Regions from separate parts of the Hyphomicrobium sp. DMF-1 genome, predicted to be linked through region 2. Evidence: riboswitches for the same ligand, from Rfam matches in the RefSeq annotation. Region 2 holds a riboswitch; the other holds the start of a gene.
What was found. Region 2 has a riboswitch for cobalamin ahead of PE058_RS16600 (TonB-dependent receptor plug domain-containing protein). Riboswitches for the same ligand answer to the same signal wherever they lie in the genome.
Positions count from the first base shown of each region.

Region 1: it holds a riboswitch for cobalamin, as region 2 does, so the genes downstream of both, PE058_RS05575 (CbtB domain-containing protein) here and PE058_RS16600 (TonB-dependent receptor plug domain-containing protein) in region 2, are expected to answer to the same signal.

Region 1 is NZ_CP115706.1:1,237,705-1,243,764, forward strand. It holds gene PE058_RS05565 (cobyric acid synthase) at 1-1,448, opposite strand, end outside; gene cobO (cob(I)yrinic acid a,c-diamide adenosyltransferase) at 1,454-2,065, opposite strand; cobalamin riboswitch at 2,165-2,358, shown strand; gene PE058_RS05575 (CbtB domain-containing protein) at 2,394-2,582, shown strand; gene PE058_RS05580 (CbtA family protein) at 2,595-3,341, shown strand; gene PE058_RS05585 (DUF1636 family protein) at 3,365-3,766, shown strand; gene cobW (cobalamin biosynthesis protein CobW) at 3,763-4,800, shown strand; gene cobN (cobaltochelatase subunit CobN) at 4,810-6,060, shown strand, end outside.
Region 2 is NZ_CP115706.1:3,619,876-3,625,935, forward strand. It holds gene PE058_RS16585 (hypothetical protein) at 62-571, opposite strand; gene PE058_RS16590 (PQQ-dependent dehydrogenase, methanol/ethanol family) at 873-2,657, opposite strand; partial or broken gene PE058_RS16595 (caspase family protein) at 2,811-3,692, opposite strand; cobalamin riboswitch at 3,870-4,095, shown strand; gene PE058_RS16600 (TonB-dependent receptor plug domain-containing protein) at 4,352-6,060, shown strand, end outside.

The DNA.
Region 1 (6,060 bases), 2.4 Mb from region 2:
ATTTCAAGGATGCGGTCGCAATCGAGGTGCGCTTCCAGATGTGCGGCGAGCGCGTCGAGCGTGGCATCGACGCCCGCCTCGTAGTCGTGGACGCCGGACGTCGCGCCAAGCCCATCGAGAAGTGCCGAGCGATACGCGTCGCTCGCGAAGAGGCCGTGCACGTAGCACCCCGAGATGCGACCGGACGGGCTCACGGCTCCGTCGCGTCTGCCATCGGAGAATTGCAGCATGGGGTTTGCGCAGCCCGGACCATTGGTCCGGCCGACGTGCATCTCGTAGCCTTTTATCGGTATGCCGCCGGTCGCCGTACCCGCTACCTCGACCAGCATTTTGTCTCCCGCCAGCATCGTTTCGACATCGAGCAGGCCCAAGCCGCGCGTTGATCCCGCCGGGCCTTCGATGCCGCCGGGATCGGCGATCTCGCGGCCGAGCATTTGATATCCCCCGCAGATCCCGAGCACGTGGCCGCCGCGGCGCACGTGTGCCGCGAGGTCGATGTCCCAGCCGGTTTCCCTTAGCGCTGCGAGGTCTGCGATGGTGGATTTCGAACCCGGCAGAATGACGAGGGCAGCCGTTCCCGGGATCGGCTCTCCCGGCCGGAGGAAGGCGAAGTCGATGCCGGGCTCGAGGCGCAAGGGATCGAAATCGTCGAAGTTGGACAGGCGCGGATAGGCGAGCACCACGACGAGCGGGCGGCTCGCGTCGCCGCTCGCCGTGCGGCCCGTTACGAGCGATTGGGAGTCCTCGGCGGGCAGGTTAGCCGCTTCGGTGAAATAGGGCACGAGGCCGAGCGCGCTCCACCCGGTCTGCTGGGCAATGAGATCGAGCCCGGTTGCAAAGAGCGCCGGATCGCCGCGGAACTTGTTGACGATGAAGCCTTCGACCATGGCTGCATCTTCGGGCGTGATCACCGCACGTGTGCCTGCAAGGCTTGCGAAGATGCCGCCGCGCTCGATATCGCCGATCAGCACGACCGGCACATCCGCAGCGCGTGCAAAGCCCATGTTGGCGATGTCGCCCTTGCGAAGGTTGATCTCGGAGGCGGAGCCCGCGCCTTCCACCAGAACGATGTCGGCCTCCTGGGAGAGCCGCTCGAAGCTGTCGAGCACGGCGGCCATCAGGCGGGGCTTCATGTCGTGATAGCCGCGCGCAGGAGCGTTGCCGATCACGCGGCCTTGCACGACCACCTGAGCGCCGATCTCGCTCTGCGGCTTCAGGAGCACCGGGTTCATGTGGACGGTGGGTGCGATGCGGGCCGCGCGCGCCTGGAGGGCTTGGGCGCGGCCGATCTCGCCGCCGTCGGGCGTCACGGCCGCGTTGTTCGACATGTTCTGCGGCTTGAACGGGCGCACGCGCAGGCCCCGGTTGGCGAACGCGCGGGCGAGCCCGGCAACCAGCAACGACTTGCCGACGTCCGAGCCCGTGCCCTGGAACATGATCGCTTTCATGGGCGTCAGAACTCGATGCCTTCCTGGGCTTTGACGCCGGCAGCGAAGTGATGCTTCACGAGGGTCATCTCGGTGACGAGATCGGCGGCCTCGATCATCTCGGCCTTGGCGTTGCGTCCGGTTACGACCACGTGCAGATTGGGGCGCTTTTCCTTGAGGGCTGCGACGACCATTGCGAGGTCGAGGTGGTCGTAGCGCAGCGCGATGTTCAACTCGTCGAGGATGATGAGTCCGAAGGACGGGTCCGCCATCAACTCCATGGCCACTGCCCAGGCCCGCTCGGCGGCGGCGACATCGCGGGCGCGATCCTGCGTTTCCCAGGTAAAGCCTTCGCCCAATGTGTGCCAGACAACCTGATCCCCGAACTTCTCGACAGCTTTGCGCTCGCCGGTTTCCCAGGCGCCCTTTCCGAATTGCACGACACCAACGCGCAGCCCCCTGCCGAGCGCACGCAGGAGAAGCCCCCAAGCGGCCGTGGATTTACCTTTGCCCTTGCCGGTGTGGACGATCAGCAGTCCCTTCTCCATGTTTTTGGAAGACACTTCCGCGTCTTGCACGGCTTTCCTGTTCGCCATTTTCTCTTTGTGGCGGGCCTCTTCGCTGGTGCCGGTCTGCATGGGGCGATGCTCCTTTTCAAGCGGGGGGACGAGGCCGTTCGCGCCTGTACTGCCGGCCTTCGCGGAGCCGGATTTCGATTGACGCAATGCCGAAACAGCCCTTATCAAACTGGTGACGGTTCCTCGCAAGAGGATTGAACGGGAATGCGGTGTCGCCTCGTCATGGCCAATCCGCAGCTGCCCCCGCAACTGTTATCGGTGAGTGCTCGGCCTGAATGCCACTGGGAAACCGGGAAGGCGCTTGAGCGCGGAGAACCGAGAGCCAGGAGACCGGCCGTCGAAACTATAAGCTCGTGTGGCCGCGGAGGGGCGGCCTGGGAGAATTGAGATGAACACGCAATCCTACACCTCTACGACCGTACCTGCGGAAGGCACGAGAAGCGAAAGCCTGAAGGCCGCGGCGCTTGCGCTCGTGCTGGGCGCCGGTCTCGTCTTCACGGCCGGTTTCTCGCATTCCTCCACCATTCACAACGCCGGACACGATACGCGCCACGCGCTCAGCTTTCCTTGTCACTGATCGAGGAACGCCATGATAATTCGTGTTCTTTCAACCAGCCTTGTGGCTGGTTTTCTTGCTGGCGTGCTCGTAGCGGTCATCCAGCACTTCACGACCACGCCCTTGATTCTCGCGGCCGAGGTTTTTGAGAGCCAGGCTGCGGAGGCTCCCTCCCTGATCAGCCCTGCCGTGTTCCGGGGCGACGACGCGCGTCTCATCCTCGCCCATGCCGACCACGATGCTGCGGCCGGGGGCGAAGAAGGATGGGCCCCCGCCGACGGCATCGAGCGCACGCTCTATACGAGCACGGTGACGATTGCGACTGCGATCGGCTTCGCATTCCTGCTGCTTGCGGGGCTGCTCGCCTCGGGTGATCGCATCGATCCGCAACGGGCGCTGATGTGGGGTGCCGCCGGCTTTGTCGTGACTGGCCTCGCGCCTGCGCTGGGGCTTGCGCCCGAGCTTCCTGGAATGCCAGCCGCGGATCTTATCGACCGGCAGGTCTGGTGGGTCGCGACGGCGGTGGCAACGGGAGGTGCCCTCTGGCTCATCCTGAGGTCGCGCAGTCTCGCGCTCCAGATCCTGGGTGTCGCTCTGCTGGTCGCCCCGCATGTGATCGGCGCTCCCCACCTTCATGGGGGCGAGGTGAGCCGCGTGCCGGCCGAGCTTGCGGCCCGTTTTGCGGCGACATCGCTCGCGGTTCACGCGGTGCTGTGGGCTGCGACGGGGCTCGCCGTTGGCTGGTTCTGGCAGTGGACGGATAGCACGGGGCGCGCTTAGCGCGCTCTGAGGTCCGGCATCTTATGACCCATTCCGACGTAACCATATTCGTTTGCGTTTCATGCCGGCGAGCCAATCCTGAAGGCGAGGGTTTTCATCTGCCGGGGCGTGCGCTGGCAGATGTGCTGCATGAGAAGCTCGCGCAGACGGACGCGAGCCATATCAAGGTCACGCCTGTCGAGTGCCTTGCCGTGTGCAACCGGCCCAGCACCGTCGCCATGGTGGGGCCGGACAGGTGGACCTACCTCGTCGGCGATCTCGATGCCGAGCGGCATGCCGATCAGATTATCGCGGCCGCTACCGCGTTTCAGAAAACAGAGAATGGAATCGTGCCCTGGAAGGAGCGCCCCGAAGCGTTCCGCAAGGGCGTGATCGCACGCGTTCCCCCGTTGGGTTTTTCCATGCCGGAGCAAGACAGAGAATGACAGCGCTCGCCAAAGTGCCGTGCAGCATCGTGACCGGCTTTCTCGGAGCCGGGAAGACGACGCTCGTTCGCAACATCCTCCAGAACGCCCAGGGCCGGCGACTGGCTGTCATCGTCAACGAGTTCGGCGATGTCGGCATTGACGGAGAGATCCTCAAGGGCTGTGGCGTGGAAAGCTGCAGCGAGGATCGCATCGTGGAGCTTTCGAACGGCTGCATCTGCTGCACCGTGGCCGACGATTTCGTGCCTGCTCTGGAACGACTGCTGGCGCTTTCCGATCCGCCCGAGCACATCCTGATCGAGACGTCCGGGCTCGCGCTCCCGAAGCCGCTCGTGCAGGCGTTCAACTGGCCGGCGATCGCCTCGCGCGTGACGGTGGACGGCGTCATCGCGGTGGTCGACGGGGCGGCGGTTGCGGCCGGCCGTTTCGCGGACGACCCGGAGGCGCTCGCGGCGCAACGCGCCGATGATGCGTCGGTCGATCACGAGAATCCGCTCGAGGAGGTCTACGAGGATCAGCTTCTCTGCGCGGATCTCATCGTGCTCAACAAGGCCGATCTCATGACGGCCGCGGATCTCGAGCGGGTGTCGGAGGAGATCCGGCAGTCTATTCCGCGCGCGGTCAAGGTAGTGGAGACGACCGGCGGCCAGCTCGAAGCAAAAGTGCTGCTCGGGCTGGGTGCGGCTGCTGAAGCCGATCTCGCGGCGCGCCCCTCGCATCACGATAACGAGGAAGACCACGATCACGACGATTTCGACACGTTCATCGTGGATGTTCCGCAGCTCGAGGATCCTGAGGTGCTGCTGGCCCGCATCCGGCGGGCGGCGGACGACCACGATATCCTGCGGATCAAAGGGTTTACCGAGGTCAAAGGTAAGCCGATGCGGCTCTTGATCCAGGGTGTAGGCTCGCGCCTGCAGCATCAGTTCGACCGCCCCTGGCGCGAAGGCGAAAGCCGGCAGGGCCGTCTCGTCGTGATCGGGCAGAAGGGACTTGACCGGGAGGCCATCGCGCGGGCGATTTCAAGCGTGTAAGGTTGCTTTATGCATCTACTTGCCGTCGAGACGGGATCGCTGGACGAAATTGACGGCGCGGTTGATCTCAACCAGACACCCGCCGATATCGTTGTCTTGTCGTTCAGCGACAGCGATCTCTCGGCACTCGCGTCGGCGTGGGAGCAGGATGCCTCCCGCTTTCCGTCGCTGAGGCTTGCCAGCCTCAAGAAGCTTCGCCATCCCATGTCGGTGGATGTCTACGTGGAGCGCGTGATCGAGCACGCGCGTCTCGTCATCGTGCGCAGCCTCGGCGGTCTCGACTATTGGCGCTACGGCTTCGAGCGTCTTGCGCGCGCCGCATCCGAGCGCGGCACGCTGCTGGTGGCGCTACCGGGCGACGACCGGCCCGATGCGCGGCTGGTGGCGCTTTCCACGGCGCCGCGAGACGTCGTCGAGGCGTTCGACCGCTACTTTCGTGCCGGCGGGCCGCACAATGCCTGCAACGCGCTCCTCTATGCCGCACATCTCTTGGGACGCGATGTCGCCTTCGATCCCCCTCTCGATATGGAACCGGCGCTGGCGCTCGACGGGGAGGGCCTGCCTGTCAGGCTCGATACCATCTCGGCCTGTCCGGATCGGCCGAGCGCGCTCGTCGTCTTCTACAGGTCGAGCCTGCTGGCGGGAGATTTCAAGCCGGTCACGCGGTTGGCGGATGCGCTCCGCGCGCGAGGGCTGCGGCCAGTGTGCGTCGCGCTCACGAGCCTCAAAGACCCGGATGCGACCCGTCCACTCGAAGCTCTCATTCGCCGCGTGATGCCGGCCGTTGTGCTGAATGCGACGGCATTCTCCGCGATGCGGGCCGACGAGACCACTGTTCTCGACGCCGCGGACTGTCCGGTGCTGCAGGTTGCGCTCGCGGGGCATCCGAAGGCCGCGTGGGAGGCTTCCGGGCGAGGACTGTCTCCAAGCGATCTCGCGATGAACGTCGTGCTGCCCGAGCTGGACGGCCGCCTCTTTACGCGTGCGATCTCGTTCAAGGCGGATGTGGCGCCTGCGGCCGATCTGCAATACGCGCGGGTGCTGCACGAGCCCGACGACGGCCGCGTGTCGTTCGTGGCCGAGCTCGCGGCTGCCTGGGTGCGGCTTGGGCAGGCCGAGCGCGCCTCGCGGCGTGTTGCGATCCTGCTGTCCGATTATCCGAACCGCGCGGGGCGGACGGGTTATGCCTGCGGCCTCGATGCGCCCGAGAGCGTGGCCGAGATCATGGGGCTGCTGCGCGCGGAAGGCTACGACGTCGGG
Region 2 (6,060 bases):
GCAAGAGGGCAACAAAGGAGAACAGACGACGCGAGCGTCAGCGGCAGGAGCGGCCACGTCTTCATTTAGAGTTCCTCGATCTAGCCTCACGAAGTGTCGATCCAAATACTCTCTCGAGATCCCCGGCGGATTTTACGATGAAGGTCCCGTAAGGCGATTTTCTCCGGACGAGGAAGCCGGCCTCGGCGCAGGCAACCACGGTCTTCCGGCACGTCTCGGGCGACATGACGACTCCGAGAAAGCGTGCGAGGTTTGATTGATCGATTGCCCCCGGCTCCTCCTGCCAGTTCTGCAAGAGCCTCGGCATCGTGTCGGAGGTGAACATCGCGTCGAGCAAGCGGTCGGACGTCAGCCCAAGCCGGCGCATCTTGCTCTTGTCCTTGGTCACGGCGACAACATAGGCGTTGTGCAATTCGGCAAGCCTCTGCAATTGGCCGACCGTGCGGATCTGCTGGCAATCCAGCAGATAGAAGAACTCGGCCATCTGCGAAGTCGGCTCCTGGCGCAAATGGACCAGAACCTTGTCGGACTGACTTGTGCTGGAGGTGCAGATGCGTTCAATCAACGACATCCGAAACCATCGGATCCGCTCGAGAAACGCGATGTCGGAAGCCGCGTCCGAGAACGCGAATGAGCTACTGTCGGCACTTTTAGCAGGGCCGCGGGGCACCCAGTCCTCCATAACCATTGACGAGTAAGGGTATCAACAGGCCGAAAGGGGGGCAACAATGTCTCCCACCCCTCGTCCGCGCCACAGAGCCGGTTCATGCCCGATGAAAACACGACGGCGTCCGGCCGAAGCCGCGCCCGCTCGTTGGATGCTTGTCTCTTCGCAGGAAATCCCGCGCGCCACCTCGCACCACGTTCTACGGTCAAGGCAGCGCAAACACCACGAGCGCACCCCCGAGGCTTGTGCGCCTCTGCAGATCCGCTGTCGCCCCGACCATCCCAAGGCCGTCGGTCGGATTCGTCAGCCCCGCGGCCATGCCGATCCCCACCCAGCCGCCAAGCCCCGACAGCACCGCCAGGTACTGCTTGCCTTTGTGCGCGTAGGTCATGACGTTGCCCACAATGCCGGACGGCGTCTTGTACTTGAAGAGCGCTTTCCCGTCCTTCTGGTCGAGGCATTTCAAGTATCCGTCAACGGTTCCGAAGCAAACGATGGAGCCGGCGGTTGCCAGCGCCCCGGACCACACCGGAAAATCCTCCGGGGCCTCCCAAACAGCGCGCCCCTGAGCCGCATCCCACGCGATGAAACTGCCACGCGTGGTCTGTCCCTGCGGAGGGAACATCGACAGCACCGCTCCCACGTACGGCTGGCCGGGCGTGTAGGTGACCCGAAACGGCTCATAGTCCATACACAGGGCATTGACTGGCACATAGAAGAGGCCAGTCAGCTTGGAATAGGCCGCAGGTCCCTGGTTCTTAGCGCCTGAGCTGGAAGGACAGATGTCCTTCGTATTGATATCGGAGCCGTTGAGAAACGGTGAGCGCGAGGCGACGACCACGGGACGCCCATAGTTGCGGCTCGCGCGATCCAGACTGACACCGCTGGTCCAGTTTGTCGCTTCGAGAAACTTGGCAGCGACGAGCGGCTCGCCGGTCGCGCGATCGAGCGTGTAGGCGATGCCGTTCTTGTCGAAATGAACAAGGACCTTGCGCTCCCGGCCCTCGACGTCGATGTCTGCAAGGATCATCTCGTTGACGCCGTCGTAGCTCCATTCGTCGAACGGCGTCATCTGATAGGCCCACGCGGCCGTGCCGGTAGTCGGATTGCGCGCGATGATCGACATCGTCCACTTCTGGTCGATCGCCTTGCCATCCGGTCCCGCCCTCTGCACGGCGTTCCACGTCGAGGGATTGGCGGTGCCGTAGTAGAGCAGGTCGAGGTCCGGATCATAGGAGAACCAGCCCCAGGCCGTGCCGCCGCCAATCTTCCATTGATCGCCGGTCCACGTCTTCAGCGAGGAGTCGCGCCCCACCGGCTTGCCCAGAGACATGGTCTTTTGCGGATCGAAAAGGATATCGCCGTCCGGCCCTGTCGCGTGTGCGCGCCACAGTCGTTTTCCCGTGTCGGCGGCGTAGGCGGTGATATGGCCACGCACGCCGAATTCGCTGCCAGATAGGCCGACGATCACCTTCCCGTTGATGACAATCGGCGCGTTGGTTCCCGTTTGTCCCCGTTTCGGGTCGCCATTGACCGCTTTCCAGAGCTCCTTGCCGGTTTTCGCATCGAGCGCGGTCAGCGTGGTGTCGCTTTGGTAGAGAAACAGCACGCCGTTTTCATATGCGACGCCCCGATTGACGGTGTCGCAGCACATGACCGGGATCGTGGAAGGATCCATGCGCGGCTGGTACACCCACTTCACCTCCCCCTCATCCATGTCCAACGCATAAACGTAGTTGGGGAAGGGAGTATGGACGTAGAGAGTGCCGTCAATGGCCAGAGGGTTTCCTTGATGACCCCGGAGCACACCGGTGGAAAAGCTCCAGACCTGACGCAGCGTGCTCACGTTGTTTGCATTGATCTGATCGAGCGAGCTGTAACGCAAGTTGGCGTAGTCGCCCGTCGGCATCGACCAATTCGCATCGGGATGATTGGCGGCTATCGGCGCGACGGACCGATCGTCCTTCGGCAGCGGCGCGGTCTCCAGCATTGCGGTCTTGGGCTGGGGTTTGCTCACGGCGGGCCGCTCTGGGCTCGGCGCCTGTGCTACAGGCGGGGTTACTGCCGGCGCAGCCGCCGCAGGTGGCGTAGCGCCCGCTCCACCGAGGTAAATCTCTCCTCCGCCTAGAGACCCGTACACATGCGGAATCTGCTGACCGTGCGTGAGCTCCATCACGTCATCGCGGACGCGTCCGAAAACCAGCCGGATCTCGGTGCTCGACGCAGAAAGGTGGCGCAACAAGGCCTTCGTATAAGGGCTGTGCTCAAGCCCGCTGCCGTCGTCCGCCGTCATCCCCTCCTTGGCGGCGTAGGCAACGAGCGTATTGCCGTCAGGTTCAACGCGCGCCAGGCCGCGCGGGATGCTTCTGCGCCCGCCGGCCATCGGAAACACGTTGTTCCGGCAGGCGTCGAGGATAACAAGTTTGAGCTTCCGAACGCCGTCGAGCTGATTGAGGACCGTGTCGAGGCTCACGGCCTCGAGATCGAGATCCGAGCTGCGATCAAGCCGGGCATCGACCGGGATCAAATAGTTCTTGCCGGAATACTCAGTGCCATGTCCGGCAAAATAGATGACCGCGACATCGGCCCCAACAGCAAGCCGCGAGATCTCTCCCAACGCACTTCTGATGCCCTGGATACCCACATCCTTTCTGAGAAGGACCTTATCGAATCCCAAGGATTCGAAGGTGCGGGCAATGGCTTCCGCATCTTTGATCGGATTGGCGAGTGGCCCCACCTTGTAGTTCGAATTCCCAATGACCAGCGCTATTCTCTGCGTCGCGTGCGCGCTGTGTCCAAGCGATAGAAAAACTGCAAAGGCCGCAACAAATGCGAATAGACGATGAGGCATGATGTATCCCCAATAGTCATATGCAAAAAGTATATTACATACCAATTTGTACTCTGATGATTTGCGGCCACACAAGGGTGTCCCAGAAGATCTGACAAATCTTCCCGTGTGATGACAAGGTGTGCCGAACCCACGGCATCGCTGAGCACGGCACACTCTCTCATCGCCGCGCATCGTTGAGCGTGCCTAGCCGAGTGCACTTCGCTCCTCGCTCCATTGCTGTGAACAAGCATCACCGAGTTCGCGCTCACCCTCGGTTTGGAAACCAGAGAAGCCACGTCGCGCGACCGGCGCGCCGCGGGTGTCACCACATCTTCGCGATGGGGGATTGACAACCGCCGCAAGTTACCGCGTCTTAGTACGCGTGACGGTTCCCGGAGTGCGCGCAAGCGAGCGACGGGTGAAAAGGGAACACGGTGAGGCGCGTCACTGCGCCGAAGCCGAGGCTGCTCCCGCAACTGTAAGCGGCAAGTCTACTCCTTTTATGCCACTGGAGATCCGCGTTGGATCACCGGGAAGGTCGGAGCGAGACGTTCGAGCCGTGAGCCAGGAGACCTGCCGGCACGAGTCGCCCATCCTCCGTGCGGGACGCTCGGTGGAACGGTTACCCGTAGTGGCGGCTGATGTGCAACCTTTTGGGAGCTACGTCAGGCATGCCTTGGGTCGAAACAACCCTCTGACAAAACAAAGTCTCGCGCTGCAACGCCGCGCGCCGCTGCATGCATGTGCGGCTGCGTGGGCATCGTGTGGGGCTGTTTGATTTTGTGGTGAGTCTGCACGGGCTCCCGTCCATCAATCGTGACGGGGGACTTGTGACGTATCGAATTTCTTTCGTGGCAGCGCGCGATTTCGGGACTGCCCGCAGGGCGGTGCTAGTGTCGTCGACCGTGCTGCTTGTCGCGTCGGCATTCGGCCATTCGGCGAAAGCTCAAGTTATGGAGCTTGAAGGCATAACCATCTACTCGGCCAACCGCACGCCGACGGACGCCTCGAAAGTCGGCTCCACCGTGGAGGTTCTCACGGAGAAGGATCTCGCGAAGCAATCGAGGACCTATCTCAAGGACTACCTCGAGACCTTGCCTGGCGTGAACTTTTCACAATTCGGACCGCCGGGCACGCAAGCCGGAATCAGCATCCGCGGGGCGAGCGGAAGGTACGTAAAGTTGCTCGTCGACGGGATGGATCTGAGCGACCCCTCGGGCGTCACCACCGAGACCGCCTTCGAGCATTTGCTTGTCGGCGATGTGTCACGTATCGAGCTGGTGAAGGGCTCGCAGAGCACGCTGTTCGGCGGCGACGCTGTTGCCGGTGTCATCAACATCGAGACCAAAAAAGCGACCAAGCCCGGCTTCTCCCAAGGGGGAGGCGTGGAATACGGCGCCTACAATACCTTTCGCGGCGCCTATACCGCTGGCTACGCCGCCAACGACGGCAGCAACATTTCGGTCACCGCCCAAGGCGTCGACACGGACGGTTTCTCCGCAGCCGCGGTTGGCACCGAGGATGACGGCTACAGAAACCTGACATTCTCGGGACGAGGCGAATACTATCTCACCCCGTCTGCGAAGGTCTTCTTCAGCGCCCGCACGCTCGACGCCGATCTCGATATCGACGGCGGATTTCCGTTTAACGACAATGCCGATACCGTCGATGTCGTACAGCATGCCGGACGGGTGGGCGCCGAGGTCTCGTTTCTCGACGGGGCATTCCGGAACACCGTCGCGCTGCAAGGGATGCGGAACGAGCGCGAGTATTTCGGCAGCTCGGCCGGGAGCTACGTCGGCGAGCGCGTCAAGGCCGAATACCAAGGTGTTGTGACACTCAACGAGCGCTTGTCTTTGCTGGGCGGCGTCGATTGGGAAAAGACGACGGCGGACTCCTACTCCGTCAACGGCCAATCGGCAGATTGGACAGGCTACTTTGCGCAGCTCATGATCGAGCCAATTGACGGCTTGGTGCTGACGGGCGGCGGCCGTCTCGATAGCCACAGCAATTTCGGCGACTTCAAAACACACCGGCTGACGGGCGCCTATCTCTTTCCGGGAAGCGCTACGAAGATCCGGGGAAGCTATGGGACCGGCTTCCGCGTGCCGTCCCTGGACGAGCTGTTCGGGGAATTCCCGCTCTATCCATCCTATTCGGAGTACGGGAACCCTAATCTCGAGCCGGAGACCAGCAAGACCTGGGACGCCGGCATCGACCAGGGTTTCCTGGACGGCAGGGTGCAACTGGGCGCGACGTATTTCGAGCTCGATACCGACAACCTCATCACCACCGAGTACAACCCCGGAACGGGCAAATACAAATACACCAACATCCCCGGCGTGACGCGACGCAACGGCGTTGAGCTGACCTCGGCTGTGATGATCGTGCCCGGCGTCACCGTGTCGGCGAGCTACACCTATGTCGACACCGAGACCGCGTCGGGTGCCCGGCTCAACCACGTTCCCAAGAACAACGTGGTACTCGGAGTTGACCTCGTGCCCATGGAGAAGGTGGCCCTCAACGTCACCGCAAAGGGCGTGACCGATACGCTCGGTAG